Regions from separate parts of the Kitasatospora sp. NPDC059722 genome, predicted to be linked through region 3. Evidence: riboswitches for the same ligand, from Rfam matches in the RefSeq annotation. Region 3 holds a riboswitch; each other region holds the start of a gene.
The links. A riboswitch is a leader RNA that binds a small molecule or an ion and turns the genes downstream of it on or off. The one in region 3 is predicted to bind cyclic di-AMP.
Positions count from the first base shown of each region.

Region 1: it holds a riboswitch for cyclic di-AMP, as region 3 does, so the genes downstream of both, ACFV4F_RS25155 (M23 family metallopeptidase) here and ACFV4F_RS15880 (NlpC/P60 family protein) in region 3, are expected to answer to the same signal.
Region 2: it holds a riboswitch for cyclic di-AMP, as region 3 does, so the genes downstream of both, ACFV4F_RS00380 (hypothetical protein) here and ACFV4F_RS15880 (NlpC/P60 family protein) in region 3, are expected to answer to the same signal.

Region 1 covers NZ_JBHWGD010000042.1:18,566-26,632, reverse strand. Annotated here, with positions in the region: gene ACFV4F_RS25170 (TetR/AcrR family transcriptional regulator) at 260-829, opposite strand; gene ACFV4F_RS25165 (alpha/beta fold hydrolase) at 868-1,695, opposite strand; gene ACFV4F_RS25160 (YiaA/YiaB family inner membrane protein) at 1,839-2,129, opposite strand; cyclic di-AMP (ydaO/yuaA leader) riboswitch at 2,382-2,540, shown strand; gene ACFV4F_RS25155 (M23 family metallopeptidase) at 2,553-3,386, shown strand; gene ACFV4F_RS25150 (hypothetical protein) at 3,444-4,373, opposite strand; gene ACFV4F_RS25145 (GNAT family N-acetyltransferase) at 4,416-5,066, shown strand; gene ACFV4F_RS25140 (sensor domain-containing protein) at 5,167-5,925, shown strand; gene ACFV4F_RS25135 (hypothetical protein) at 6,170-6,889, shown strand; gene ACFV4F_RS25130 (hypothetical protein) at 6,886-8,046, opposite strand.
Region 2 covers NZ_JBHWGD010000001.1:85,455-96,380, reverse strand. Annotated here, with positions in the region: gene ACFV4F_RS00415 (phosphotriesterase) at 1-591, shown strand, start outside; gene ACFV4F_RS00410 (Pr6Pr family membrane protein) at 763-1,422, shown strand; gene ACFV4F_RS00405 (SDR family NAD(P)-dependent oxidoreductase) at 1,589-2,353, opposite strand; gene ACFV4F_RS00400 (TetR family transcriptional regulator) at 2,492-3,112, shown strand; gene ACFV4F_RS00395 (TIGR03618 family F420-dependent PPOX class oxidoreductase) at 3,125-3,562, opposite strand; gene ACFV4F_RS00390 (alpha/beta hydrolase) at 3,793-4,962, shown strand; gene ACFV4F_RS00385 (MoaF N-terminal domain-containing protein) at 5,082-5,411, opposite strand; cyclic di-AMP (ydaO/yuaA leader) riboswitch at 5,897-6,069, shown strand; gene ACFV4F_RS00380 (hypothetical protein) at 6,071-7,366, shown strand; gene ACFV4F_RS00375 (hypothetical protein) at 7,389-7,880, opposite strand; gene ACFV4F_RS00370 (IclR family transcriptional regulator) at 8,158-8,955, opposite strand; gene aceB (malate synthase A) at 9,159-10,808, shown strand.
Region 3 covers NZ_JBHWGD010000020.1:55,180-66,105, reverse strand. Annotated here, with positions in the region: gene ACFV4F_RS15890 (NYN domain-containing protein) at 1-1,403, shown strand, start outside; gene ACFV4F_RS15885 (NlpC/P60 family protein) at 1,604-2,641, shown strand; cyclic di-AMP (ydaO/yuaA leader) riboswitch at 2,990-3,143, shown strand; gene ACFV4F_RS15880 (NlpC/P60 family protein) at 3,154-4,278, shown strand; gene ACFV4F_RS15875 (NlpC/P60 family protein) at 4,506-5,552, shown strand; gene ACFV4F_RS15870 (hypothetical protein) at 5,591-6,736, shown strand; gene ACFV4F_RS15865 (glycosyltransferase 87 family protein) at 6,746-8,107, opposite strand; gene ACFV4F_RS15860 (glycosyltransferase family 4 protein) at 8,321-9,463, shown strand; gene ACFV4F_RS15855 (AMP-dependent synthetase/ligase) at 9,532-10,926, opposite strand, start outside.

The DNA of each region.
Region 1 (8,067 bases), on a different contig from region 3:
CGTGTGTTGTGCCCCGGGATTCCAGGGCCCGTAAGAAGTCGACCCTGCCGACTTTTCGTGCTGTCCTCGGGTGGTGGGGGAGGGGGCGGTCGCGTCCTGCTCGCCTGGGAGGTCGGTCTCGCCGACTTTTCGTGCTGCCCTCAACCTGCTGCTGCGCCTTCGCGTAGCGAGAGGTTGGCGGCCTCGTCGGGGGCGCGATCGGGACCGGCCTCGATCTCGTCTGCGTGAGAAGTCGACGCGGCCGACTTCTCGTGTCGCCTCAGGCCTTTGGCCAGGTGTGGAGGCCGCTCGTCAGGGTGGTGATGAGGCGGTCGTGGGTGGTGGTCAGGTCTTCGGCGAGTTGGAAGGCTCCGGCGATCGAGAGGGAGGCGAAGCCGTGGGCGAGGGAGCGGACGGTGCGGGCGGCGTGGATGGCTTCGGAGCCGTCGAGGCCGTACTCCCGCAGGACGGCGACGATCACCCCCACCAGCCGGGCCGCCGCCGCGTTGAGGTCGTCGTCCGCCTGGGGGGCCTGCGGCAGGGCGTTGTACCGGTGCGGGTACGCCGTCGCGTAGGCGTGGTAGGCGCGGAGGACGGCGGCGACGGCGTCGTCCCCGCTGCGGCCGAGGGCGGAGTCGGCGAGTCGGGCGGCCAGTTCCTCGGTGACGCGGACGGCGATGAGCCGCCGCAGTTCGGTGAGGCCGCCGCTGACGTGCTTGTACAGGGAGGGGGTGGCGACGCCGGCCCGGGTGGCGACGGCGGCGAGGGTGAGGCCGTCCGGGCCCTGGTCGTCGATGAGGGCGAGGGCGTGGTCGACGACCTGCTCGGGCGTCAGTCCGACTCGGGGCATGGCTCGGTCTCTCTGTGTCGTGATCCGGGGGAGGAGGCTCAGGCGATCTCGGCGAGGAAGGGCAGCAGGGCACCGGCGACGGCCTGCGGGTTGTCGGCCATCGGGTAGTGCCCCGAGCCGTCGATCATCACCTTCCGGGCGCCGAGCGCCGCGGTCTGCCGGTCGGCGACGACCTCCGGCTTCGGGAAGTCGGGGTCCTTGGTGCCCATGAGGACGAGCGCCGGGCACCGCACGGCGGCGGTCCAGCCGACGGGCGAGGAGTCGCCGCGGACGTGTCCGCGGGTGGCGGTCCTGCGGCCGGGGGTGCGCAGCGCGTCGACGAGCCCGGCCACGTACGCGTCGAAGTCGGCCGGCTTGGCGCCCGGGTAGGCGAGCTTGCGGTGGTAGAAGCCCCAGAACGCGGGCCAGTGGATGACGACGGTCCCCATGGCGTGGACGACGCCGCGCATGAGGGCGTTCTGCGGGAGGTTCTCGATGAAGGCGTCGATCAGGACGATCCCGGCGACCCGCTCGGGCGCGTCCCCGGCGACCTTGACGACGGTCGCCCCGGTGTAGGAGCTGCCGGCCAGGACGGCCCGCTCGATGCCGAGGTGGTCGAGCAGGGCGAGGACGTCGGCGGCGATGGCGCCCGGCGCGTAGTCGTCCCAGGCGATCGAGGACTCGCCGAAGCCGCGCAGGTCCATGGTGATGACGCGGTGGCCGGCGGCGGCGAGCAGCGGGACGAGGTGCCGGTACGAGCGGCGGCTGTCGAGCATCCCGGGGAGGAGGACGACGGGGGTGCCGTCGCCCTTCAGGGTGTCGTCGAAGGCGATCCGGCCGCCGGGAACGTCGAGGTACTGGGTGTCCGGGGTGGTGGTGCCGTTCATGGTGGGCCTCCTCGGTCCGCTGCTGCGGTGGCATCGGCGGTGCTGCCGATAGCCATAAAGCTAAGGCTAATAGCCTTAGCCGTCAAGCTATCGGCCCGCTCCGATGTGAGGAGGTCGTCCGCGCCGACCGGCACCCCGCCCCCTCACGTCCCTTCGACCTTGAACGGGTCGTGCTCGCTGAGCAGCTTCTCCAGCCGGGCCTGGTCCACCCGGGTGACGATCTCGTTCGTCTCCTGCTTGTCCCGGATGACCTTGGCGAGCGTGAAGGAGGAGGTGACGGTGTAGAGCAGGCCGATCCCGAGGAAGGCCCGGGTCCAGGCCCCGACCGGCAGGTAGGCGATCCCGAGGGCGAGGGCGGTGCCCGACAGGGCGAAGGAGAGCACGGCCTGGAGGTAGTACGCGGCCGTGGTGCGTGACTGCATCGGTGCGTTCATGGCGCCAGGATGGCGGCGGTCCGGCCGCCGCACATGAGTAGGAGTACTCAGACGGGCCTGGTCAGGCCGTCGTTCGGTGATGCCCAATCACGTTAAGTAGTGCCAGGGGTGGGTAAGAGCCGCAAATCAGTCATAGGGCGCAAGGCACCCGCCCGGTTGTCGGCCGTCCCGGGCGGATGGCTTGGAATCAGGGCGCCCTAGGATTAACGTTTGATAACGCAGCGCGGTCGAAACGCCGTACCCAGACGGCACCGTGCGCCGTCGCCTAATCCCGCCGGCCGGCCTCCGGGCAGGTCAGGGAGCCGGGGAACCACGTTCCTTGGGGTGAATCGGCGGGGCCCCGGCCCGGCCGTAGGAGACCTTCCTGCTCCGAACCCGTCAGCTAACCCGGTAGGCGCGAAGGAAGGAAAGGAGCACGCCTCCGTGGCGTCGACGCACACCCCGGCACAGCCCGCCGGCCCTGCCGCCGGTACCCAGCTCCTCGACCACCCCCGTCCGGCCGGGGACGAGTTCCCGGCCCCGGAGGCCGAGGCCAACCGCCACCGGATGCCGCGTCAGACCCGCGGAGCCTCCCCGCTGCTCGGCGTCACCGCCGTCGCCGCCACCCTGGGCGCCACCGGCTTCGCCTCCGCGACCCCGGCCGCCGCGCCCGCCGTCGAGTCCCCGGACGAGGCCCCGGTCGCTCTCGCCGCAGACCCCGGCCTCGCGCTCGCCGCCCGCATCCAGCAGCAGGCCGACGGCCAGCGCACCGCCGCCGAGGAGAGCGCCCGCGTGCAGGCCGCGCAGGAGGCCCAGGCCAAGGCCGCCGCCAAGGAGGCCGAGGCGAAGAAGGCCGCCGACGACGCCGAGAAGGCCAAGGCCGCCGCCCTCACGCTGCCGGTGCGCGACTACAACCTGAGCGCCCACTACGGCCAGAGCGCCCGCTACTGGGCGCACCTGCACACCGGCCTGGACTTCGCCGCCGACACCGGCACCGCCGTGTTCGCGGTCGGCCAGGGCACGATCACCTCGGCCGGCTGGTCCGGCGCGTACGGCTACCGCATCGTCGAGACCCTGCCCGACGGCACCGAGATCTGGTACTGCCACCTCTCCTCGATCATCAAGGGCAGCGGCACGGTGACCTCCGGCCAGCAGATCGGCAAGGTCGGCGCCACCGGCAACGTCACCGGTCCCCACCTGCACCTGGAGGTCCGCCCGGGCGGCGGCGCCCCGGTCGACCCGGAGACCTGGCTCCAGCAGCGCGGCCTGAACCCCTAGCCGCCGCGCAACGCAAACAGGAAGGGCCCCGACCGTCGCCGGCCGGGGCCTTCCGCATCAGTCCCGTTCCGACGGCTCCGACGATTCCAGCGATTCCAGCGATTCCGACGGCTCAGACGCCTGCGGCAACTGCGCCAGGTACGCCTCGATCTCCGCCGGCCCCGGCTCCGGCGCGAGCTCCGGGAACTCCTCGACCAGCAGCCGCGGCAGCCCCGGCACCGTCCACTCGCCGCACAGCGCGAGCGCCGCCTGCACCGCCGCGTCCTCGAACTGCCCGAAGTCCCCGGCCAGTTCGTCCGGCATCGGGCGCCCCAGCGCGTTCAGCTCGGCGAGGTTGCGGTAGCTGCGCCGCATCAGGCCCTGCTCCAGCAGCCGCCGCGCGCCGTCCGTGGCCATGCCGACCGACAGCACCCGGCCCGGGCCCCAGCCCTGCTCGTCCGGCTCGTCCAGCCACCCGGCCTCGGCCAGCGCGGCGAACGCGTCCAGCCGGTCCTCCTCGGCCAGTTCGAGGAACCCGGCGAGCCAGTCCCGCACCGCGGCCCCGTCCGTGACGTCCACCCCGTGCGCGCGCAGCAGCACCGCGTACAGCCGGGGCCACGTCACCAGGTCGGCCCGGCGCAGCAGCCCGGCCGCGACCTCGCCCTGCCACTCGGCTTCGGCGTGCAGCCGCTCCTGCCGCTTGGCGTTGAGCCGCTTCGCCGCCCGCTGGTGGTCGACCAGCAGCCGGACGGCCTCGCCGTACGCGAACGGGTCCTCGTCGGGGGCGGGCTGGACGTACAGGTGGAGCCGCTCGTACAGCAGGTGCTCCACGGCGTCCGAGGTCAGTTCGGGCCAGCCGTCGCGCATCCTGCCCTCGCCCAGCTCCAGCAGCGCCAGCACCGTGCGCAGCGGCGCCTCGGCCACCGGGGTGCGGCCCTCCGCCGCCGCCCAGGCGAGCAGGTCGGCGGCCCTGGTGCGCGGGGCGAGCCGCAGGTCTTCGTCGTTCATAGCTCGAACGGTAACCGCTGGTCGGGGGTAGGGTCGGCAGCCATGGTCCCCGTACGTCTCACCGGCCCCCGGCTGGCCATCCGCGAGTACCACCACACCCCGGAGGAACTGGACGCGCTGCACGCGCTCTTCGGCGACCCGGAGGTCACGCGGTACCTCCCGTTCGAGCCGCGCGACCGCGAGGCCTGCGCGGACCAGCTCGCCCTCTACCTGGAGGGGGCGATGGAGGAGGAACGCGACACCTACCGGCTGGCCGTCACCCTCCACGGCGCCGACGCCGCACCCCGAGCCGACGCCCGAGCCCGAGCCGACGCCGCACCCCGAGCCGCCGCCGGAGCCGACGACCCGGCGGACGCCGCGCCGATCGGCCAGGCCGCCCTCACCCTCGGCCCGTACCGGTCGGCCGAGCTCGGGTACGTGCTGCGCCGGGACGCGTGGGGGCACGGCTACGGGAGCGAGACCGCCCGGCTGCTGTGCGTCCTCGCCTTCGACCACCTCGGCCTGCACCGGCTGGCCGCCTCCGTGGACGTCGACAACGCGGCCTCCGTCCGGGTGCTCGGGAAGCTCGGCTTCCAGCGGGAGGGCCGGGTCCGGCACGACGTCCTCAAGGGCGGCGTCTGGTCCGACTCGTACCTGTACTCGCTCCTCGCCGACGAGTGGCGGGGGAGCGGAACGGCGGGTACGGGGGGTTAACCCCACCCCGGATCCGCCAGGCCTCCGGATGCCGCCGGACCACCCCGCCCCACAAGAATGGAACCGTCAGCAGGGGAACGAGACGGGCAGGGGCCGGGACATGAGCAGCTTCACCACACACGACCGCGACTGGGACGTCCTGGACGGCCACGACGGCCGCACCGGCGAGCGCACCGACGACAGCCGCCCCGCCCGGGCCCGCCGCACCGAGGAACCGCCGCCGTTCTGGCGGGCGCCGTTCTCCGCGCACTACTACCGCGAGGTCGGCTACGCCCTCACCGGGCTGCCGGTCGGGCTCGTGGGCTTCGCCGTCGCCGTCATCCTCTTCTCGTTCGGCGTCGGCACTTTCGTGACCGCCCTCGGACTGCCCGTCCTGGCCGGGCTGACGGTCGCGGCCCGCGGCTTCGGCCGGCTGGAGCGCTCCCGGGCCCGCGGCATGCTCGGCCTGGACGTGCCGGGACCGGCGCCGGTGCGCCAGAGCCGGCCCGGCACGTGGGGCGCGATCACCGCGCGGCTGGCGGACGCGGCCGGGTGGAAGGGCGTGCTGTACCAGGTGGTCATGTTCCCGTGGGCGGTGTTCAGCTTCGCGATGACGCTGGTGTTCCTGCTGGTCGGCTGGACGATGGCGCTCTACCCGCTCTACCACTGGGTCTTCCCGACCTTCACCTCGTGGCGGGGCTACAAGGTGTTCGACTACACGGACGGCAAGGGCGTCGAGCACGTCTACTTCGTCGAGGGCGCCGGGCAGATCGCCGCGGTGTCGGTGGCCGGCATCGTGATCGTCTTCCTCACCGCACAGCTGGTCCGCAGCCTGACCAACGTCAACCGGGCCGCGATCCAGGGCCTGTGCGGCCGCTGACCCGCCGAGCGAGCCCCTCCCGGCCCCGACCGCGCCCCGGAACGCTCCGGATGCGGCCGGGGCCGGCCCGTGTTGCGATGGCCGGGTGGCCGACGACACCCCAGCCGCAGACCCGGCCGCAGACCCGGCCGCAGACCCGGCCGCAGACCCGGCCGCAGACCCGGCCGCAGACCCGGCCGCAGACCCGGCCGCAGGCCCAGCCACGGACCCGGCCGCAGACCCGGGCCGCGCCGCGGACCCGGCCGTGGACCCGGACCCGCTGGTCACCTCCCGCCCCCTGGACGAGTACTGCGCGCTCTTCGGCCTCACCCGGGCCCGGTTAGCCGCCCTGCCGGGACCGGTGCTCGACTGCCCCGGCGGCGCCGCGGGTCTCCCCGCCGAGGCCCGCGCCCTCGGCTGCCGCGTGATCGCCGCCGACCCGGCCTACGCCCTGCCCCCGCCCGCCGTCGCCGCCCACGCGCTCGCCGCCCGGGCCGCGATGGCCGCCGCCATGACCACCCGCCCCGAGCTGTACCTGTCCGCGCGGCTGCTCCCGCCCGACCGCTACCTGCGCAGCTGGGACCGCGCCCGCCGCCTGTACGTCGCCGACGCCGCCGCCCACCCGGAGCGGTACGTGGCCGCCGCGCTGCCCCGACTGCCGTTCGCGGACGGCACGTTCGCCCTCACCCTGAGCGGCTACCTGCTCTTCGCCTACCCCGAACGCTTCGCTCCGGCACGGCAGTTGGACGCCCTGGTGGAGCTGGTCCGGGTGACCTCCCCGGACGGCGAGGTGCTCGTCCACCCGCTGCACGACGGCCGCGGCCGCGCCTGCGGCCACCTCGACGCCCTGCGGTACGCGCTCGGGGAGCGCCGGGTCACCAGCGAGATCCGCCGCTTCCCGCGCGCCGGGGACGGTCACACCCGCCGCGTCCTCGCGTTGCGGGCCGCCGACCGCCGCCGCCGCGAGGCCGGCCGCACCGCCTAGGAGCCGTCCCCCGGAGCCGCCTGCCGCGGCGGAACGACCGCAGGAACGGAAGCAGGCACAGAAGCGGGCGCGGGCACGAAAGCGGGTACGGACACAGGGGCCTGCGGGCCGGTCGGCGCCTCCAGCCGGGACAGGATCTTCTCCGCCAGCCAACTCCGGTCCGAGCCGTACGGAATGCCGTCCGGCAGCATCAACTGCCCGGCCACCGCGTCCCGCAGCCGCTGCGCCTCCGCGCCCGGCAGCCCGGAGAGCAGGCCCCGCGCGGCCAGCAGCGCGTGGTACTGCTCGAAGCCCGAGCGCGGGCGCTCGATCGCGTCCAGCACGCTCGACAGGTCGGCGAGCGCAGGATCGCCCTGCATGAGCGCGAGCGCCTGGATCCGGCGGCCCTCCGAGCCGTCCGCGTACAGGTCCCGCACCTGGTCGGCGGTGAGCGCCGAGCGGCGTGCGGTCGAACGGACCTCGGCCACCACGCCGTCCGGCCCGGCCGCTTGTGACCCGGCGGACGGCGGCAGCTGCGCGGCGAGCGCGCCCGGCCGGTCCGCGCTGCCGCCCAGCACCCCGAGCTGCTGCATCGCGCGCACCCGCAGGTCGTCCGCGCCGACCTTGTCGCCGTGGCGGTCGCGGTCCTGCCCGGCCAGGAAGAGGTCCAGCGCCTGGTCCGCGTCGGTCAGCACCTGGGGCAGCGCGAGGCGGGTCACCAGCCAGCCGGCCAGGAAGCCGAAGACGGTGAAGTACAGCACCAGCGCCGCCGCGAACGGCACCGCCGCGTCCTCGCCGCCCAGTGCGGGCGCCAGCGCGGTGCCGAGCTGGTGCAGCCGTTCGCCGAGCGAACCGAGCTGGGTCAGCCCGACCCCGAGCAGCACCTTGGTCAGCCAGTCCGAGACCTGCTCCAGGTTGGTGTTCGGCGCGTACGAGCCCTGCGGCTCGCCCGAGCCGTTGCGCACCCGCGGCACCCCGAACAGGAAGCCGAGCGCACCGCCGACGACCGACGACGCCCCGGCGATCACGAGCCCGCCGCCGAGCGCCTGCCAGGCGTGGGCGCGGCCGAGCGAGAAGAGCAGCAGGCCGAGCAGGCCCGTCCCGAACAGGACGGCGGCCGCAGCCCGTTGAGCCGTCCGCAGGGCCGCCGTGCCGGTCCGCCGCCGCGCCTTCGTCATCGCGTACCCCCTGTGCCCGCG
Region 2 (10,926 bases), on a different contig from region 3:
CTCGCCGAACGCTTCGTCACCGAGCTGACCACCGGGCTCCCGGGCGCTCCCGAGGGCGTCCGAGCCGGGCTGATCAAGGTCGCGTGCGACGTGGGCCCCAGCAGCACGCACACCCGTCTGGTCATGGCGGCCGCCGCCGAGGCCCATCACGCCACCGGCGCCCCGATCGCCGTCCACCTCGAGCCCGGCGGCGACCCGTACTTCGTGCTGCTCTGGCTCCACGACCGCCACCGGGTCCCGGTCGACCGGATCGTCCTCGGGCACCTCACCCGCCTGCCCGACGTCCGGCTGCACCGCGAACTCGCCGACGAGGGCGTCTACTTGGCCCTGGACAGCCCCTCGCGGGCCGGCCACCCGGAGGACCACCAGGCCTTCGACCTCATCGCGGGCCTCGTCGACGCCGGCCACGCCGACAGGCTGCTCCTCGGCGCCGACACGACCACCCGCACCGCCCGCCGGGCCGGCGGCCCCAGCCGGCTGCTCACCGATCTCGCACCGCGCCTCGGCCGCACGTTCGGCCCCGAGCTGCCCGAACTGCTCCTCACGGCCAACCCGGCGGCCGCCTTCGCCACCGACTGGCGCACCCCCTGAGGCCGGTGCCCCCTTCCGTCCTGCCGTCCTTCCTGCCGTCCTTCCTGTTGTCCTTCCGACCGGCTCCGAGGCCGGCTCTCCTGCCATCTCTCCTGTGGCCGACTCCGCCCACCCGGGTTTCAATCCGAGTACCCCGACGGACCACGCCACCTCCAGAGAGGCGGATCGACGATGCACTCCTGGCTCGCTCCCGCCCGGCTCGCCGTCGCCGTGCTCGCGGCCGTCGCCCTCGGTTTCTCCGGCTATCACGCGGCGACCGGTTCCACCGGGGTGGTGAACTACTTCGGTTACTTCACCATCCTCAGCAACGCGGTCGCGGTCGTCGTCCTGGCGCTCGGTGGACTGGCGGGCCTGACCGGCCGCCGCCCCGTGCCCGACCCGGTGCGCGGGGCGGTCGTGCTCTACCTGGTGATCACCGGACTGGTGTACGGCACGGTCCTCGCCAAGTACCCGGACCAGCTGACGATCCCGTGGGTCAACGACGTGCTCCACCGCGTCATGCCGCTCGCCGTGCTCGCCGACTGGCTGATCGACCCGCCGGCGCGCCGCCTGCGCCCGAGGGCAGGGTTGTGGTGGCTGGGCTTCCCGCTGCTCTACCTGGGTTACACACTGCTCCGGGGCTGGGCCGTCGACTGGTATCCGTACCCGTTCCTCGACCCCGGCGTGCATGGCGGGTACCGGCGGGTGGCCGGCGCGTGCGCCCTGGTGGCGGCGGCGTTCGTCGTGGTCGGGGCGGCGATCCTGGCGGTCGGCAACGCGCTCGCCGCCCGCCGCGACGCCCGTCACGGCACCGCGCAGCGAGGCCGCCGCGCCCACGCCAGGACGACCTGAATGCATCAGGACGACCCGAACGCACCAGGGCGGCCTGAACGCACCAGGACAACCTGAAACCGACGAACAGCTGACAGATAACAGATTTCGAAATCTGTTATCTGTCAGCTGTTATCTGTCATCCGCCGGCCGTCACTCCCGCACTCCCGCACTCCGGCCCGCCGGCTCACATGTGGGTGCCGCCGTCGATGCGGATCTCGGTGCCCGTGACGAACGCGCCGTCGTCCGACGCCAGCATCGCGATGACGCCCGCCACGGTCTCCGGCCCCGCGAAACCCTGGCCGATGGCGGGGGCGAGCTTGGTGAACAGGCTGAAGTCGGCGTCGGCCGGCAGGCCCGGGTTGTTGGTCATGCCGCTGTCGATGCTGCCCGGCGCCACGCACACCGCGCGCAGCCCCTGCTTCGAGTACTCCGACGCGATGGCGTGCGTGAAGGACTGGATGCCGCCCTTGGTCGCGGCGTAGGCGGCCATGTACGGGTGGGCGAAACTCGCCGACGTGGAACTGAAGTTGACCACCACACCGCCGCCGCTCGCGAGCAGCGCCGGAAGCGCCTCGCGGGTCATCAGGAAGGTGCCGGTCAGGTTGACCGCGAGGAGTTTGTTCCAGAACTCCAGGCTGGTCTCGTGGGTGTGCGAGGAGCGCAGGATCCCGGCCGCGTTGACCAGGACGTCGAGCCCGCCGAGGTACGCGACTGCCTCCGCGACGCCCGCCACGACGGCGCCTTCGTCCGAGATGTCCAGCACCGCGGTGGTGAGCCGGCCGGCGGTGCCGTCGGCGGTCGCGCGGTCCGCGGTGCTCCGCAGGCCGTCCGCGCTGACGTCGACCGCGACGACCTTGCCGCCCTCGGCGAGGATCCGGTGCACGGTGGCCTGGCCGATGCCCGAGCCGCCGCCGGTGATCAGGACGTTCCGTCCGCTGAAGCGCTCCATGGTGGTTCTCCGTTCGTTCCCGTGGTCTCTCGACCTCTAGAGGCACGGTACGCCCAAGTGGCATAACGTGCCAATAAGTCTCGACATGCCGCCACGGCGTGAGCTGCCTCCCTGGCACGGGACGCGTACGCTGAGCCCGTGACCGGACGCCCTTCCCTGACCCAGCGCCGCCGCGAAGCCACCCGGCTGGACATCGCCCGCACCGCCGCCGCGCTCTTCGCCGAACGGGGCGCCGAGGCGACCACCGCCGAGGAGATCGCCAACGCTGCGGGCATCTCGCTGCGCACCTTCTACCGGTACTTCTCGGTCAAGGAGGACGCCGTCGCCCCACTGCTCGCGGCCGGCGGGCGGCGCTGGGTGGAACTGTTCGCGGAAAGCTCCGCCGACCTCCCGGTGCGCGAGGCGCTGGAGCGCTCGGCGGTCGCCTCGCTGACCCCGGCCGACGAGCCTGCCGCCGAGGCCATGCACTGGACCCGCAGCCTGCTGCGCGACCCCCGTCTCGCGAGCACCTGGCAGCGCGTGCACGCCGACTCCGAGGAGCGGCTGCGCGGCGTCCTGGCCGACCGCTGCCCGGAGGGCGCGGACGCGCTGGAGATCCGCCTGGCCGCCGCTGCGGCGACCGCCGCGATCCGGGTCGCCCTGGAGGAGTGGGCCCTCTCCGACGCCCCCGCGACGGGCCCGGGTTCACCTCAGGAGCTTGGCGCCCGCTGCATGCGCGAACTCACCGGGGGGCTGCGACTGTGGAGCCGGGTGCCGTGAGCAGGCTGTGCGTCAGTGGTCCTCGAAGGCCGCGGCCGGCAGGGGTTCGACGCCGACGACGCGGCGGATGCGGGTGGGCTGGATGAGGACGGTGACGCGCCGCTCGCCGGGGATGCGCCACTCGTAGCGCTCCGCGCCGAGGTACTTGCGGGCGAGATCGTCCATCCGGCGGTCGGCGCGCTCGCCGGTCACGAACCCGACGGCGCGGCCGTGGAGCTGGACCCGGTCGTACGGATCGGCCAGGTCGGCGTTGGAGAGGCAGACGCGCGGGTCGCGGCGCAGGTTCCGCTCCTTCGTGCGGCCGATGGCCGTGTTGAACAGGACGAGGTCGCCCTCCAGGTCCACCCACATCGGGGTGACGTGCGGGGCGCCCTCGGCGTCCGTGGTCGCCACGTACCAGATCCGCGGCTCGCGAACCCGAGCCCGGATCTCCTCGTTCCAGCCGCCCACCGCGCCACCTCCAGGGATCCCCGATCACCTGACGTTCTATCAGGTTCGGCTCGGCGAGATGACAGCTTTCAGATGACAGATTTCAAACTCTGTTATCTGAAAGTTGTCATCCGTCACCCGGAACCCCGGCCCGCTAGGGTGGAAGATCGCGTCCCGACGGGGAACCGGGGAGGTGCCCCGGATGTCCTAGCGGCGGGGGTGTGAGTTCGAGGCGTGGGAGCAAGTAGGACATGGGTCTGACGAGCCACAAGGTGTTGGCGCTGACCGTATTGATCGCCGTCGTGATGATGGCCGCCACGGTCTGGCTGTGGCCCAGACTCGCGAGGAAGACCTGGCAGGCGGTGCTCGGCCGGATCGGCACGCTGCTCGCCACCCAGTTCACCGTGCTCGCCGCGCTCGGCCTCGTCGCCAACAACTACTTCTCCTTCTACAGCAGCTGGGACGACCTGCTCGGCACCGGCGGTGACAACGGCCCGGTGGTGATCCACAACAAGGCGGACGCCTCCGGCCGCCTGCTCGTGGAGACGATCGGCCACGCCTCCGTCCAGGGCGGCGGCGCGATGGGCCGCGAGCCCGCCAAGTCCGGCGAGATCCGCAAGGTCCGGATCGACGGCAAGCTCACCCGGCTGTCCACGGAGGGCTACGTCTACCTGCCGCCGCAGTACTTCCAGCCCGAGTACGCGCAGCGCCAGTTCCCGGCCGTGATCGTCAGCACCGGTTTCCCCGGGCAGGCCGAGAACCTGATCACTCGGTTCAACTACCCGGGCGCGGCGCTCAAGCTGCTCCAGGAGGGGAAGATGCAGCCGACCGTCATGGTCCTCATGCGTCCCTCGCCCGCCCTCCCGCAGGACACCGAGTGCGAGGACATCCCCGGTGGCGCGCAGTCCGACACGTACTTCACCAAGGACGTCCCCTCGGCGATCCAGGCGAGCTTCCGGGTCTCCGCCGACCCGCAGGCGTGGGCCTTCATGGGCAACTCCACCGGCGGCTACTGCGCGGTCAAGCTCGCCATGCGCCACCCGGAGGTCTTCCCGACCGCCGTCTCCCTCTCCGGCTACTACCGTGCCGCCGAGGACCCGACCACCGGCGACCTCTTCGGCGGCAGCCGGCAGCGCCGGGACGAGGCCGACCTGATGTGGAGGCTCAAGAACCTGCCGCAGCCCAAGGCGGCCGTTCTGCTGGCGGGCACGAAGCAGGGTGACGGCGACTACAAGCACGACACCGAGGCGTTCATCGACGCGGTGCAGAGCCCCGGCCCGATGAAGGTCTCGTACAGCATGCTGGAGACCGGCGGCCACAACTTCGAGACGTGGAGCAAGCTGCTGCCGTCCTCGCTGGAGTGGCTGTCCGAGCACCTCAAGGTCCCGAACCAGCCGAATCAGCCGGCCCCCGCAGCCTGAAGCCGGCCTTCGTAGGCTGACAGCCGGTTCCCGCAGCCGGATGGTCCCCGTGGTCCGACTCGCTGCAGCCGGCCGGTTCCCGCAGCCCGACGGTCGCCGGCCTCGCGGACCGGCCGGCCTCAGGCCACCCGCTCCAGCGTCCCCGTGTGGAGCTCGCCGACCCGGCCGCCCTCGCCCTCGAAGGTCCAGAACGCGCGCACCGTCAGCCGGACCAGGTCCATCACGTGGCTGACGGTGATGCCGCTCTGCTCCGTCCAGCTGACGAAGTACACCTCGGGCGCGACCTCGGCGACGTGGAGCGCCACGTCCTCCCACTGGCCCGCCGACTCGCCGAGGCCCTCCCAGCGCAGCCGCTTGCCGTCGGCCGAGTAGGCGTTGCGGAAGGCCGCGCCGTTGTCGGCCCGGAAGAGGTAGGTGCGGCCGGCGAAGGCGGGCAGGGGCGCGGTCATGGTGCGGCGGTTCCTCGTCTCTGCGGGAGGGGGCGCGGTGCTCTTGTGCACGACGGTGGATGTCGGACCTCCAATTTATCCGATCGGGCGAGCTCGCACGCCACTGCCAGTGAAGACGCACCCCCGTCACCGTCACCACGCAGGGCCCGCCAGGGCACCGCCCACCATCGGGTGACACCGACACCGACACCGGCACCGCGACGGTCGGCGGCGCCCGGCTGCTCGGCGGGCGCGACCGCCTCGAACCCGCCGGGGCGCCGGACGCCGGGGTCCGGATCGGCGCCCGGCCCGCCCGATCATCGACGGCCCGCCGGGACACCGGCCAACTGATCCACTGCGCACCGTAGTTGATCGACACGACTGTGAGCTGCGCGACAACCGGCCGAGACGAGTTGTCCGTTCACGGACCGACTGCCTAGCCTGCAACGGCGTCCGCCCTCGCGGACCCCGCCGCCGGGACGCCGAGTCCCGTCCACCCGACGGCGGGCAACCGAGCACCACAGCGGACGGGAGCGGGGGAACCAAGGTCAGCGCCACGACCCGGCACGCCCTCGCGCGTGCCGGCCGCGGCTTGGGGTGAAGCCGTTCCCACCGGCGGCCGGGCGACCTCTCAGTCCGAACCCGACAGCTCACCTCGCAGGCGTCGCAGAGGACACCCCATGCACAAGCCTGCCCGGCGCCCCGCGCCCCGCCACGCCCGCCCGTCCCACCGCGGCCGCACCGCCGCCCTCGCCGCCACCGGCGCGCTCGCCATCACCGGCGCCGGCCTGTTCGGCCTCCAGTCCGCGCCCGGCGCCCAGGCCGCCACCGGTCCGACCGTCACCCAGGACCGGCTCGCCCCGGCCACGATGGTCGCCGGCCGGGCCGCCACCGCGACCCTCACCGTCCACTCCTCGTCCTGCTTCACCGCCAAGACCGTCGGTGTCGGCGTGCGCGACGCGGCCGGCAACAACCTCGACTTCCCCGGCAACGCCAGCAATGTGCCGATCTGCCCGTGGAGCTACACCTTCACCAGTGGCGCGCGCGCCCTGCCGGCCGGCACCTACACCCAGTTCGGGTTCTGGCAGGACTTCGGCGGCGCCTGGCACAACCTGCCGTCGCAGCAGCTCGTCGTCTCCAGCACCCCAGCCCCGACCACCACCCCGTCGGCCACCCCGTCGGCCACGCCCACCCCCACCCCCACGCCCACCCAGGCACCCACCCAGACGCCCACCCAGACCCCGAGCGCCACCGCCACCCCGAGTACCCCGGCGCCGTCCTCCCCGATCGCCGGCAAGTCGCTGACCTGGTCCGACGAGTTCAACGGCCCGATCAACTGGGGCCAGCGCTGGGTCGGCGACAAGAGCACCGCGTACAAGTACGGCAACCACAACCCGGACGACAACAAGCTCGACTGGCTGGACCCGAACAACGTCAGCGTGGCCAACGGCGTCGCCACCTTCACCGCCACCCCCGGCAGCAACACGCTGGAGAACGGCAAGCAGTCCTGGAACACCGGCTTCCTCACCACCGAGGGCTCCAGCGAGGGCTTCCAGGTCAAGACCGGCGACTACGCCGAGACCCGGGTCAAGCTGCCGGCCGGCTCCGGCGCCTGGCCGGCCCTGTGGACCTGGAAGAACGGCAACGGGGAGGTCGACTCCTTCGAGTACCACCCCGACAACCCGAACCTCCTGGAGCTGACCAACCACGTCAACCCGGGCAACTTCGACTACTACACCAACGCGAGCGCCGTCGCGAAGGACCAGTGGGTGACCATCGGCACGTACTACGGCGCCACCTCGGTGGACTGGTACGTCAACGGCGTGAAGGTGTTCTCGGACGGCAAGGGCGTCGGCGCGAACTTCTCGGCGTACCTGATCCTCAACCTGTCGGTGTGCGCGGGGCAGTACCACCCCGCGCCGCAGGGGACCGCCCCGATCACCTTCGCCGCCGACTACGTCCGCGTGTACCGGTAGCCGTCACCGGCCGTAGCGGACCTCAACCGGCAGCCGTCTCGACGACCCTGATGTCGAACGGCTGCCGGTTGTTGCGCGGGTGCCGGTCGTCCGGGCTGATCACCGTGACCTTCCCGCCGGTCAGCAGGCCCGTATGCGCCATGGGGGAGATCCGCACCGTGACGAGCGCGGTCGCGCTGCGTCCCTCGGGCAGGCCGGGGCCGAAGGTGCAGCGCACCTCGCGGCCCAGGAACGCCTCGCAGTTCTCGGGGAAGTACGGGCCCACGGCCGTCACCTCCTCCGGCAGGGTGACGATCACGGTGAAGGGCGAGGCGGTGGTGTCCGGGCCGAGGTTGGCGACGAAGGCGTGCACGGTCGTGGTGCCGCCGGGCGGCGCGGGGCTGGGGTCGAGCCGGACGACCTCCAGGTCGGAGTCGGACAGCGCCGCGGCCCGGCTCTCCGGCGCGAGCTGCACTGCCGGACGGGGGTCGGGCCGCTGCCCGGCCCACGACGGGACGGCGGTCAGCGTCGCCACCGCACAGCCTGCCGCCACGGCCACCGTCAGCCACGTCCCGCTCCGTGTCGCGTTCCCCGTCCTGCCGCGAAGCCTCTTGCGCCTGCGCTCCATCGCCGTTCACCATGCCCTCGTGCTCCGGCCGCCTGCGCTGTCGCGGGCCGCGTCCGCACCAGGGTGGCCGAGCGGCGGGCGGCCGTCGCCGCGCCCCGCCCTCCGTCCGCTCGAACGGAGGAACGCGTGCGCAGGAAGTCGACCAGTCCGACTTCCTGCGCATGACACCTCAACTGACCACCCATCAGGGTGCGAGGACCTGCCCGAGCCGGGCCGCGATCTTGTGCATCACCGGGACGAGCGAGGCCGCGCCGTCCTGCTGCTCCAGCGCCCGGATGCGGGCCTCGGGGCCGGAGACCGACAGCGCCGTCGGCGTCGGCGCGCCCGGGACGGCGAGCGCGATGCAGCGCACCCCGATCTCCTGCTCCTGGTCGTCGACGACGTACCCGCGCTCGCGCGCCTCGGCGAGCTGGTGCAGCAGCTCCTGCGGGTCGGTGACGGTGTACTCGGTGTGCGCGGGCAGCGTGTTGGGGCCGAGTATGGCGCGCGCCTCCTCCTCGGGGAGCTGGGCGAGCAGCGCCTTGCCGACGCCGGTGCAGTGCGGCTGCACCCGCCGGCCGACCTCGGTGAACATCCGCATCGAGCGGCGCGACTGCACCTGCCCGACGTAGACCACTTCGCCGCCCTCCAGGACCGCGAGGTTCGCGGTCTCGCCGGTGGCCTCCATCAGCTCGGCCAGGTAGGGGCGGGCCCAGCTGCCGAGCAGGCGCCCGGCGGTCTCGCCGAGCCGGATCAGCCGGGGGCCGAGGGTGTAGCGGCGGGCGGTGTCCTGGCGGACGTAACCCTGTTGCACGAGGGTACGTACCAGGCGGTGGATGGTCGGCATCGGCAGGCCGGAGGTGGTGGAGAGCTCGCTGAGCGTCGCCACGCCGCCGGAGTCGGCCAGCGCCTCCAGGAGCTGGAAGGCGCGTTCGACGGACTGCACGCCGCTGCTCGCGCGGTCGGCGCCCGTCGTCGATGCTGTGTCGGGGGTCGCAACCACCGGCGTTCCCTTCGCTGTCGGGGAGGAGTAGAGTCCCGGCGATCACATCAACAAACCGTTGAAATTCTGTATCGCGGAAACTAGTCTCCACCTTACAGAATCGAATGCGCCGACAGGTGGGTTCGGATCAAGGAAGTTCCCCAAAGGAAGCTCCCACCGGAGCTCCCTTCGCCAGGCTCAACCGTCTTAGGAGTGTCCTGCTCATGGCCACAGATCAGGGACCCGGCGTCTCCCCCGCCGCTCCGGTCGTCACTGTCGCCGGTCCGCGCGTCCACCGGGCGGAGGAGGTGCTCACTCCGGAGGCGGTCGCCTTCGTCGTCGGCCTCCACCGCGCGTTCGAGGGCCGCCGGCAGGAACTCCTCGCCCGGCGGAAGACCCGGCGCGCCGAGATCGCGCAGGCGGGCACGCTCGACTTCCTCCCGGAGACCGCCGACGTCCGCGCCGGCGACTGGAAGGTCGCCGAGGCGCCGCGCGCCCTCCAGGACCGCCGCGTCGAGATCACCGGCCCCACGGACCGGAAGATGGTCATCAACGCCCTCAACTCCGGCGCGCGGATCTGGCTCGCCGACTTCGAGGACGCGACCTCCCCGACCTGGGAGAACGTCGTCAGCGGCCAGGTCAACCTGATCGACGCCTACGAGGGCCGGATCGACTTCACCAGCGACGCCGGCAAGGCCTACACCCTCAAGCCCGCCGCCGAACTCGCCACCGTCGTGGTCCGCCCGCGCGGCTGGCACCTCGACGAGAACCACCTGCTCGTCGACGGCGTCCCGGTGGCCGGCGCGTTCTTCGACTTCGGCCTGTACTTCTTCCACAACGCGGCCCGGCTGCTCGCCAAGGGTCCGGAGGACCCCAACTCCGGCCCGTACTTCTACCTCCCGAAGACCGAGAGCCACCTCGAAGCCCGGCTCTGGAACGACGTGTTCACGCACGCCCAGGCGCAGCTCGGCATCCCGCACGGCACCGTCCGCGCCACCGTCCTGATCGAGACCATCACCGCCGCGTTCGAGATGGACGAGATCCTCTACGAGCTGCGCGACCACGCCGCCGGACTCAACGCCGGCCGCTGGGACTACCTGTTCTCGATCGTCAAGAACTTCCGCGACGCCGGCGAGCACTACATCCTGCCGGACCGCAACAGCGTCACCATGGCCTCGCCGTTCATGGCCGCCTACACCCGCCTGCTGGTGCAGACCTGCCACAAGCGCGGCGCCCACGCGATCGGCGGCATGGCCGCGTTCATCCCCAGCCGCAAGGACCCCGAGGTCAACGCGGCCGCCCTGGAGAAGGTCAGGGCCGACAAGGACCGCGAGGCCGGCAACGGCTTCGACGGCTCCTGGGTCGCCCACCCGGACCTCGTCCCGGTCGCCCGCGCCTCCTTCGACGCCGTGCTCGGCGAGCGGCCCAACCAGAAGGACAACCCCGGGCCGTCCGAGCCGGTCACCGCCGCCCAGCTGCTCGACATCGCCGGCGCCGGCGGCACCTGCACCCACGCGGGGCTGCACAACGCCGTCCAGGTCGGCGTCCGCTACATCGAGGCGTGGCTGCGGGGCCTCGGCGCCGTCGGCATCTTCAACATGATGGAGGACGCCGCCACCGCCGAGATCTCCCGCTCGCAGATCTGGCAGTGGATCCACAACGGCGTCGTGCTCTCCGACACCGGCGAGAAGGCCACCGCCGAGCTGGTGCGCGGCCTGGTCGCCACCGAGCTGGCCGAGCTCCGCGCCGAGCTGGGCGAGGCCGGGTACGCCGGCGGGCGCTGGCGCGAGGCCGCCCAGCTCTTCGAACAGGTCGCCCTGGCCGAGGAGTTCGCGGACTTCCTGACCCTGCCCGCGCTGCCCCTGCTGGGCTGATCCCAAGCTATCCGCCGGTGCCACCGCCGCACGCCTGCCGCGGTGGCGCATGCCGGCGGGCCACTACTCCGTTCCGTACGGCGACGAATCCACCTGTCCTCTCGTCGCCGTGCGGAAC
Region 3 (10,926 bases):
AGCCCGCTGCGGAGCCGGCTGCCGGGGCGGCGGGGGCCGCCGACGGTGCCGCCGCGTCCGGAACCGCCGCGGACCCGGGAGCAGGCCGTCCCGCCGAGAAGCTCGACCGGCCGCTGCCGGAGGGCGTGCGCCGGCGCGTGGTCGGCCTGGCCGCGGACGCGCTCGGCGGACTGCCGCCCGGCGAGCTGCCGCAGAGCCTGCGTCAGTACGCCAAGTTCACCCCGGCCCGGCGGGCCAAGTACGCGGCCACGGCGATCGCGGCGGCGCTGGAGTCGGAGCCGGCCTTCCGGCTGCGGATAGCGGAGCGGCTGCGGCTGGGCCAGCCGGACCTGGTGAAGGCGCTGGAGTCGGGCAGCGTCCCCGGCGCCGCCGATCCGATGGACGTCGCGGCCGCCGCCTACCTGGTGCGGTCGGCGGGCTGGAGCCGGCTGGTCGCCGAGGCCGGCGAGGAGGCCGAGCGGGCCGGCGCCGAGGGCGCGGCCGCGGAGGCGGCCCGGCTGGTGGAGAAGCTGCAGGCCGAGCTGGCCGAGGTGCGGGCCGGGGCGCGCGCGGACCTGGACCGGCAGCGGGCCGAGTCCGAGGACGTCCGGCGGGAGGCCGACTCGCTGCGCAAGAAGGTGCGTTCGCTGGAGAGCGACACCCGCCGGGCGCAGGCCGAGACCCGTCGGCTGGCCGGTGAGCTGGAGGCGCTGCGCGCGCAGGCGGCGACCGAGCGCAGTGCGGCCGAGAGCGAGGCACGGCGGCTGCGGCACCGCGTCGGCGAGCTGGAGACCGCCGCCGAGCAGGGCCGCCGTTCGGCCCGCGAGGGGCGCAGCGTGGAGGACATGCGGCTGCGGCTGCTGCTGGACACCGTGCTGCAGTCGGCGCAGGGGCTGCAGCGCGAGCTGGCGCTGCCGGTGTCGCAGATCCGCCCGGCGGACCTGGTGGAGGCGGTGGTGCCGGGTTCGGCCTCGCCGCACGACGTGGCCCGGCGCGGGCTCGCGGAGGACGATCCGGCCCTGCTGGACCAGCTGCTGGCGATCCCGCAGGTGCACCTGGTGGTGGACGGCTACAACGTGACGAAGACCGGCTATCCGACGCTGCCGCTGGAGCAGCAGCGGCTGCGGCTGCTGGGCGGGCTGGCGATGCTGGCCCAGCGCACGCAGGCGGAGGTCACGTGCGTGTTCGACGGGCAGGACCTGGACGTGCCGGTGATCATGGCGCCGCCGCGCGGGGTCCGGGTGCGCTTCAGCCGGACCGGCGAGACGGCGGACGAGCTGATCAGACGCCTGGTGCGGGCCGAGCCGCAGGGCCGTCCGGTCGTGGTGGTCTCCGCCGACCGGGAGGTCGCGGAGGGCGTGCGGAAGGCGGGCGCGCGCCCGGTCGCCTCGGTTCTGCTGCTGAACCGGCTGGCGCGGCCCTGATTCCGTGCCGATGGGGATGACGGCCGCTCAGCGTCCGGTTTGCGGTGATGTGCGGATTCGGTGAAGCGGCGTGGGGGCTCGGAGTTCACGCCTTTGGGGGAGTGGCGCAATGCCTGGATGTTCACTAGGGTCTGGCGTCAAACCTATTTTCCGGATTTCTCACCCGAACCGGTGAGTCCATGGAAGAAGGAGCAGGTCCCTTGGCCTCCCACCGCCGTCCCAAGCAGCCGAGCCGCGCGCGGGTCTCCGTGCTCACCGCTGCTGCTGCGACCGCGGTCGCGCTCTCCGCCCAGGTGGCCGCGCACGCCGCGCCGCAGCCGAACAAGACGGACGTCAAGGCGCAGATCGACGAACTGCAGCAGGAGCAGGAGCAGGCCGCCGAGAAGTACAACGGCGCCAAGGAGCGGGCCGACCAGCTGCGCAAGCAGGCCGACCAGCTCCAGGACCAGGTGGCCCGCGGCCAGGAGCAGATGACCCAGCTTCAGACCGGCCTCGCCGGCGTGGCGGGCGAGCAGTACCGCACCGGCGGCATCGACCCGTCCGTCCAGCTGATGCTCTCCTCCGACCCGAACAACTACCTGGCCAAGGCCTCCAGCGTGCAGCAGGCCACCGCCACCGAGACCGACGCGCTCAAGGGCCTGCTGGACCAGCAGCGCCGCCTGGACCAGGAGAAGGCCGAGGCCGCCGCGGTGCTGGCCTCCCTGGACTCCACCACCAAGGACCTGAACCAGTCCAAGGCGGACGTCAACGCCAAGCTCAAGCAGGCCCAGGACCTCCTCAACTCGCTCAGCGCCTCCGAGCGCGCCGCGCTGAAGGCCCAGCAGGCCCAGGACGACCGCGCCTCGCGCGGCACCGACCGGGTCGACCTGAGCAGCCTGCCGCCGGCCAGCGGCTACGCGGCCGTGGCCGTGGCCAAGGCGATGAGCAAGCAGGGCTCGCCGTACGTGTGGGGTGCCGTCGGCTCCAGCACCTTCGACTGCTCGGGCCTGATGCTCTGGTCGTACGGCCAGGCCGGCGTCTCGCTGCCGCGCACCTCGCAGGAGCAGGGCCACTACGGCACCCGGGTGCCCTCGCTGGACCAGGCCCAGCCCGGCGACCTGGTGATCTACGGTCCCGACATGCACCACGTCGCGATGTACATCGGCAACGGCATGGTGGTGCACGCGCCGCACACCGGCGACGTCGTCAAGGTGATGAAGGCCGACGCGATGCCGATCAACACCATCCGCCGGGTCTGACCCGCCGACACGCCGCGGGCCGACGCGACGGCCCTGTGATCCGCGCCACCTCCCGAGCGGGGGTGGCGCGTTCGCTTGAGCGCGTTTCCCTGCGTTTCGCCGCGTTCGCGTGACAAGTGATCAGCCTTGCGTACTGCCGCGATCACCTTCTGTCATCTTCACAAAAGAACTTGGTTATTCTTCCGCCTTTTTTCTGACAAGGATTTGAACCGATCACGGTTCAGTTACTAGGGTCGTGACCCGGACCACCGCACTGTCGATCGCCCAGCCAGGGTGGCGGCGGTGGTTCCCGCCGAGTTCGTGAAGCAGCGGGACGGGTCGAAGCGACCGTCCGACAGGGGAGCCCAGTGACAGGGGGCGCTGTGGAGCGGAGCCGGGGAACCACGTTCCTCCGGGGTGAATCGGCGCCAGGTCGGCCGGTGGAACGGCCGTGAGGCGTCGTAGGGCATGCTTCCGGCCCGAACCCGTCAGCTCACCCGGTAGGCGGACGTAGGAAGAAGGAGTCCGCCTTCGTGGCGTCCCATCGTCGTCCCAAACCCGCCGGTCGTGCCCGAGTTTCCTTCCTGACCGGAGTTGCCGCGGCAGCCGTCGCCCTCTCCGCGCAGTCCGGCGCCCACGCCGACCCCGCGCCGACCAAGGACCAGGTCAAGGAGCAGGTCGACCAGCTCAACGAGCAGGCCGAGGTGGCGACCGAGCAGTACAACGCCGCCCAGTCCAAGCAGCAGGAGCTGCAGAAGCAGGTCAGCGGCCTGCAGGACCAGGTGGCCCGCCAGCAGGAGCAGGTGACCGACCTCCAGGGCGGCCTCGCCCAGATCGCCGGCGAGCAGTACCGCAACGGGGGCATATCCCCGACCGTCCAGCTGATGTTCTCGTCCAAGCCGGACAACTTCCTCAGCCAGGCCGACGCCCTGAACCAGGCCGGCAGCACCCAGAAGGGTCAGCTGAAGGAGCTCCAGGACCAGCAGCGCAAGCTGGACCAGGACCGCACCGAGGCCCAGGGCAAGCTCGCCGAGCTGGACGCGACCACCCAGCAGCTGAAGGCGTCCAAGGAGCAGATCCAGGGGAAGCTGACGGCCGCCCAGAACCTCTTCAACACCCTGTCCGAGCAGGAGCGCCAGGCCATCAAGGCGGCCGAGGACAAGGCCGCCGCCGATGCCAAGGCCAAGGCCGACGCCGCGAAGGCCCAGCAGGCCGCCGCCGACCGCGCCTCCCGCGACAGCAGCCGCACCGACCTCGGCTCGGCCCCGTCGTCCTCGCCGGTCGCCAAGCCGCCGGCGGCGGGCAGCTCGCGCGGTGCCGCCGCGCTGTCCTACGCCGCCACCAAGATCGGCAGCCCGTACGTCTGGGCCGCCACCGGCCCGAACTCCTTCGACTGCTCGGGCCTGATGGTCTGGGCCTTCGACCAGGCCGGCGTCTCGCTGCCGCGCACCTCGCAGGAGCAGGCCGGCGCCGGGACCCGGATCGGCACGGACCTCTCCCAGGCCCAGCCCGGCGACCTGCTGATCTTCTTCAACGACGCCCACCACGTCGGCATCTACGCCGGCAACGGCCAGGTGCTGCACGCGCCCAAGCCGGGTGCGAGCGTCCGCTACGAGGCGGTCACCAACATGCCGCTCTCGTCCATCGTGCGGGTCTGATTCCCCGCTCGGCTTCCCGCAGGCCCGGCCCTCCTCCCCGGAGGTCCGGGCCTGCGGCGTTTCCTTTCCTCGGACTGGTGTCCGATTCAGGGTCAAATATTCGGGTTGGGAGGGGTTTGGACTCGGTTGCCCGGACTCGCTAACGTCTGCCACCGGACTCCCGCTCCAGGACCGCCCGCTTGGGTGCGGCGGCGGGACCGGTCCGCAGGATTGGAGCAGCCGCCGCCATGCCCGTGCACCGCCGTTCCCAACTGCTCGCCCGTGCGCTGGTGCTGACCGCGGCCGCCACCACCGCCCTGGGCGTCACGACGGGCGGCAGCGCCCAGGCCGCCCCCGGCTCCCCGGACGCGCCCAGCCGCAAGGACGTCAAGGCGCAGGTCGAGCAGCTGTACAACGAGGCCGAACAGGCGTCGGAGAAGTACAACGCCGCGCAGGAGGCCCAGCAGCGGCTCCAGGGCGAGACCACCGTCCTCCAGGGCGAGATCGCCGCCGCCCAGGACCAGCTGAACCAGCTGCGCGGCGACCTCGCCACCGTGGCCGGCGCCGAGTACCGCTCCGGCGGCATGGCGCAGACCGTCCAGCTGATGCTCGCCACCGACCCGGAGGGCTACCTCGCCCGCGCCCGGACCCTCGACCAGGCGACCGAGCGGCAGAACGAGACGCTGCACGAGCTGGTGACCCGTCAGCGCGGGCTCGACCAGCGCCGCACCGAGACCGCCGCCAAGCTCGCCGAGCTGGACCAGGCCCGCCGGACGCTCGCCGACAGCAAGCAGGAGATCCAGCAGCGGCTGGCCAAGGCCCAGCGGCTGCTCAACAGCCTGGGCGCCGCCGAGCGCTCCCGGATGGCCGCGCAGGACGCCCAGGAGGCCGAGCAGCGCGCCACCCGCGGCACCGACCGGCTGGACCTCGGCACCACCCCGCCCGCCTCCGAGCGTGGGGCGGCGGCGCTCGCGGCGGCGGTGCGGATGATCGGGTCGCCGTACGTGTACGGGTCCACCGGCCCCCGCGCGTTCGACTGTTCCGGTCTGATGTACTACAGCTGGCGGCAGGCGGGAGTGAGCCTGCCGCGCACCTCGCAGGCCCAGGCCTACGCCGGCCAGCGGGTGAGCCTGTCCGAAGCGCGACCGGGAGACCTGGTGATCTTCTACCGGGACATGCACCACGTCGGCATGTACGCCGGCGGCGGGGTGATCGTGCACGCCCCGTACCCGGGGGCCAGGGTCCGGTACGAGAGCGTCAACGCGATGCCCGTCGCGGGGGTGGTCCGGCTCTGAGCCCGACCCCGTCCGGACCGGACGCGATACGGCCCTGCGTGCTGTCCCGGCGAGGCGCCCTGCTGCTCGCCGCCGGAGGGCTGACCCAGCTGTCGCTGCCGCCCGTCGCCCCCGCGGCGGCCGGCCGGGGGCTCGGCGGGGCGGACGAGCGGACCGAGGTGGCGGCGGTGCTGGACGAACGCGCGCGCGAGCTGTCGGCGACCACCGGACTGCCGCTGACCGCCGGCTACCGCAACCTCGTCGTCTCCCCGGGCACGGGCCCCGGCCGGCTGACCGTCACGGCCGACCTGGACGTCCGGGTCACCGGCTACGACGAGTACCCCGCCGTCTACCCCCGCCGCCTCACGCTGACGCGGGCCGACGGCTGGCGGGTCGAGCGCGAGGACGCCGCGAGCGGGCCGCCGGCGCTCTGGGACTTCGGGACGGGACGGTCCGCGCGCGGCGCGCAGTGCCTGGTGCTCGGCCTCGCCGCCGGACCGGACCCGGCCGGGCCGGTCGCGATCGGCGACCGCGCCGTCCCCGCGGTGAGCGCGGTCTGGGGCACCGGCTGGGCGGGCCGACTGCTGCTGGAACTGCCCGCCACCGAGCCGCAGTTCGCCCGCCTGCTGGAGGCCGACCCGGCCGGCTGGACGGGCATGGCGGCGGTCACCGTGGCCGCCCCCGGCGCGCCCTCGCACACCCCGGCCGACCGGGTGCTGATCAACCCCGAGGCGTTCGGGCGGCTCAGCGACTTCGGCCGCCAGGTGGTCGTCACCCACGAGACCACCCACGTCGCGACCCGGGCCGACACCCGGGCCTGGACGCCGCTGTGGCTCTCCGAGGGCGTCGCCGACTGGACGGCCTACCGCGACTCCGGCCGCACGCCCCGCCAGATCGCCCCCGAGCTGGCCCGGGACGTGGCCGCGGGAAGGGTGCCCACGGCCCTGCCCGCCGACCGCGACTTCGCCGCGGGCACCACCGGCATCGCCCAGGCCTACGAGCAGGCCTGGCTCGCCTGTCGGCTGATCGCCGCCCGCTTCGGCACCGCCCGCCTGGTCGCGTTCTACCGCGCGGTGGGCGCGGCGGACGGCGCGGGGGAGGACCGCGACCAGCGGATGGACCGGCTGTTCCGGGCCGAACTGGGCCTCGGTAAGGACGAGTTCACGCGGCTGTGGGTGGCCGAGGTGGCCGCCCTCAACGCCTAGGACGGGTAGTTAGCGCCCGGCCGGGGTGTTGGGCCGGTCGATCCCGTCGAGCAGGTCCTGCTCGTAGGCGATGCCCGGGCGGACCGGGTAGGAGCCGGCCGGGACGGGCTCCGGCTGCGTCAGCACGACGGTCGGCGGCAGCCGGTCCGTGCCCCGCGTGGAGCGCCAGAGGCGGACGCAGGACAGGACCGTCGCCGCCAGCAGGAGCAGGTTGCGCGCCGACAGGACGGCGATGGCCGCCGGGTCGCTCGCGAGGACCTGGGTGAACATCAGCGGGAATTCGAGCAGCGTGAGCGGCGCCGCGAGCAGGATCAGCAGTGCCACCGGCCGCTGGCTGCTGCCGCGGACCGTCAGGCAGACCGCCGCGACGCCGATCAGCCAGACCAGGTACTGCGGACTGATCACCCGGCTGGTGACGGTGAAGATCAGCAGCGCGGTCAGCGCCGCGTCGTACATCGTGGCCGCGTTGCGGCGCTTGGCGGTGTAGCGCCACAGCAGCAGCCACGCGAAGCCCAGCACGGTGCCGGCCATCATGACCTTGCCGACGACGCCGACCCAGGGCCCGAGCATCTCGGCCGAGCCGTAGTTCATCGTCACCCGGCCGTCCCAGCCGCCCGCGATCCGCGCGTAGTGCAGCGGCAGCGCGCCGAGCGACTCGACCTCGACGCCGCGGTCCTTCTGGAACGCCAGGAAGCCGAAGGCGCCGTTCATCCCGGCGGCCAGCAGGAAGCCCAGCGAGACGGCGGTGGCCGCCGCGAGCGTCCAGGAACGGCCGGTGCGGCGGCCGGAGGGGGTGCCGATCAGGCCGAGCAGCGGCCAGATCTTGACGATCCCGCCGAGGCCCAGCAGCATCCCGCCGACGGCCGGGCGGCGGATCAGCGCCAGCAGGCCGGCCACCGCGCTCGCGGTGACGATGATGTCGAAGCGGTTGTAGATCATCGGGCCGAGCAGCGGCACGGCCACCACCCACAGCCAGGCGCCGGTCAGCGCCCGGCCCCGGCGCAGGCCGGTGCGGACCAGCAGGGCCATCACGAGGGCGTCGGCGACCCCGCAGATCACCCAGAACGAGACCACGTACGACCACGGCAGCAGGCCGGGCAGCAGGATCACCAGGGCGGCGCCGGGCGGGTACTGCCAGGTGACGTCGTCGAACGGGAAGGTGCCGGTCTGCAGGACGCCGTACCAGGCGTGGTAGATCATCCAGACGTCCGCGGTGACGTCGCCGCCCGGCGAGCGCAGCACGCCGGTCACGAACAGCAGCAGCAGCGTCCGGGTGCCCGCCCAGGTGGCGACGAGTGCCGCGAGCGCCCCGAGCGGGCGGCCCGTGCGGGCACGGGAAGTACCGGTCTCGGTGGCCGGGGCCAACTCCACAGCGCTCCCTCGTTCGTCTCGGACGTCCCCACCGGAGGCGTCGCGCGACGGACGCCCGGGCCGCCGTCCTCAGCGGCTCAGGTACTAGGACTGACCCGGGGGTGGAACGGTTGCCGTGCGTGCTTCCGTTCCCGGCGGGTCATGGTGTTGACCTATCGTACGGATCACCCAGCGGTACACCGAGCACCCCCCGACCGAGCGAGCCGTGGCCTGATGCACAGAACCTTGATCGTCACCAACGACTTCCCGCCGCGACCCGGCGGCATCCAGGCCTTCGTGCACAACATGGCCGTCCGTCAGCCCGCCGGGAGCATCGTGGTCTACGCCTCGACCTGGCGCGACGGCACCGAGGTCGCGCGCTTCGACGCCGAGCAGCCGTTCCCGGTGATCCGGGACCGGACGAAGGTGATGGTTCCCACACCGCGGGTCACCCGGCGGGCCGCCGAGATCCTCCGCGCGGAGAAGTGCGACTCGGTCTGGTTCGGCGCCGCCGCGCCGCTCGGCCTGATGGCGCCCGCGCTGCGCCGGGCCGGGGCCGGGCGGCTGCTGGGCATGACGCACGGGCACGAGGCCGCCTGGGCCCAGCTGCCGGCCGCCCGGCAGCTGCTGCGCCGGATCGGCGCGGGCACCGACGTGCTGACGTACCTGGGCGAGTACACCCGCTCCCGGATCGCGGGCGCGGTGGGACCGGAGGCCGCCGGCCGGATGGTGCAGCTGCCGCCGGGCGTGGACGAGACGACCTTCCACCCGGCCTCCGGGGGCGCCGAGGTGCGCCGCCGGCTGGGGCTGGCGGACCGGCCGGTGGTGGTGTGCGTCTCGCGCCTGGTGCCGCGCAAGGGCCAGGACACCCTGATCGAGGCGATGCCGCAGATCCTCGCCGACGTGCCGGACGCGGTGCTGCTGATCGTCGGCGGCGGCCCGTACCGGGCGGACCTGGAGAAGCTGGCCGACGCCAGGGGCGTGCGCGCCTCGGTGCGCTTCACCGGCTCCGTGCCGTGGGAGGAGCTGCCCGCCCACTACGGCGCTGGGGACGTCTTCGCGATGCCCTGCCGGACGCGGCGCGGCGGGCTCGACGTCGAGGGCCTCGGCATCGTGTACCTGGAGGCCTCGGCGACCGGTCTGCCCGTCGTGGCCGGCGACTCCGGCGGCGCGCCGGACGCGGTGCTGGAGGGCGAGACCGGGTACGTCGTGCCGGGTGGCTCGGCGTCGGCGGCGGCCGAGCGGATCGTCCGGCTGCTGCACGACGAGGAGCTGCGGCGGCGGATGGGCGAGGCCGGACGGCGCTGGGTGGAGCGCTCCTGGCGCTGGGACCTGCTGGCCGGGCGGCTGACCTCGCTGCTCGCGGTGGAGCGGTAGCGATCACGGACGCGCGAACGGGCCCGCCTCCCGACGAGGAGGCGGGCCCGTTCGCGCGTCCGGGGCGGCTACTTCTGGTAGATCGCCTCGACGTCGGCCGCGAAGTCCTTCAGGACGACGTTGCGCTTGAGCTTCAGGGACGGTGTGAGGTGGCCGCTCTCCTCGGAGAACTCGGTGTCCAGCAGGCGGAACTTCTTGACCGCCTCGGCGTGCGAGACGGCCGCGTTGCCGTCGTCGACGGCGGCCTGGAGCGCGGCCAGCAGGTCCGGGTCCTCGCGCAGCTCGGCGACCGTCGCGGTGGCGGGCTTGCCGTTGAGCTCCTTCCACTTGGGGAAGAAGTCCGGGTCGACGGTGATCAGGCACCCGATGAAGGGCTTGCGGTCGCCGACCACCATGACCTCGCCGACCAGCGCGTGCGCCCGGATCCGGTCCTCGATCACCGCCGGGGCGACGTTCTTGCCGCCCGCCGTGACGATGATCTCCTTCTTGCGGCCGGTGATGGTCAGGTAGCCCTCGGAGTCCAGCGAGCCGAGGTCGCCGGTGGCCATCCAGCCGTCCTTGAGGCTGTCGGCGGTCGCCTGCGGGTTGTTCCAGTAGCCGGTGAAGACGTGCGGGCCCTTGAAGAAGACCTCGCCGTCCTCGGCGATCCGCACGGAGGCGCCGGGCACCGGCTGGCCGACCGTGCCGATCTTCGGCTTGTCCCACGGGTTGAAGGCGGTGGCCGCGCAGGTCTCGGTCAGGCCGTAGCCCTCCAGGACGGTGAAGCCGATGCCGCGGTAGAAGTGGCCGAGGCGCTCGCCGAGCGGGGCGCCGCCGGAGATGGCGTGGGTGGCCCGGCCGCCGAGGGCGGCGCGCAGCTTGCTGTAGACCAGCTTGTCGAACACCGCGTGCTTGATCCGCAGGCCGAGGCCGGCGCCGCCGGCGTCCAGGGCGCGGCTGTAGGCGATCGCGGTCGCGGCGGCCTTGTCGAAGATCTTGCCCTTGCCGTCGGCCTGGGCCTTGGCGCGGGCGGTGTTGTAGACCTTCTCGAACACCCGCGGCACGCCGAGGATGAGGGTCGGGCGGAAGGAGGCCAGCTCGGCGGTGACGTCCTTGATGTCGGAGACGTGGCCCAGCTTGATCGGGGCCATCGCCGGGGCGATCTCGACGATCCGGCCGAGCACGTGGGCCAGCGGGAGGAACAGCAGGACGGAGCTCTCGCCGGTGCGGAACAGCGGGGTGAGGCGCTCGACGACGTTGCCGCACTCGGCCAGGAAGTTGCCGTGCGTCAGCTGACAGCCCTTCGGGCGGCCGGTGGTGCCCGAGGTGTAGACGATGGTGGCGATCGAGTCCTCGGAGGCGGTCGAACGGCGCTCCTGGACGGTCGCGCCCGCGACGCCCTCGCCCGCCTCGGCCAGCGCGGCGATCGCGCCGCCCTCGATCTGCCAGAGGTGCTCCAGCTCCGGCAGCCGGCCGCGGACCTC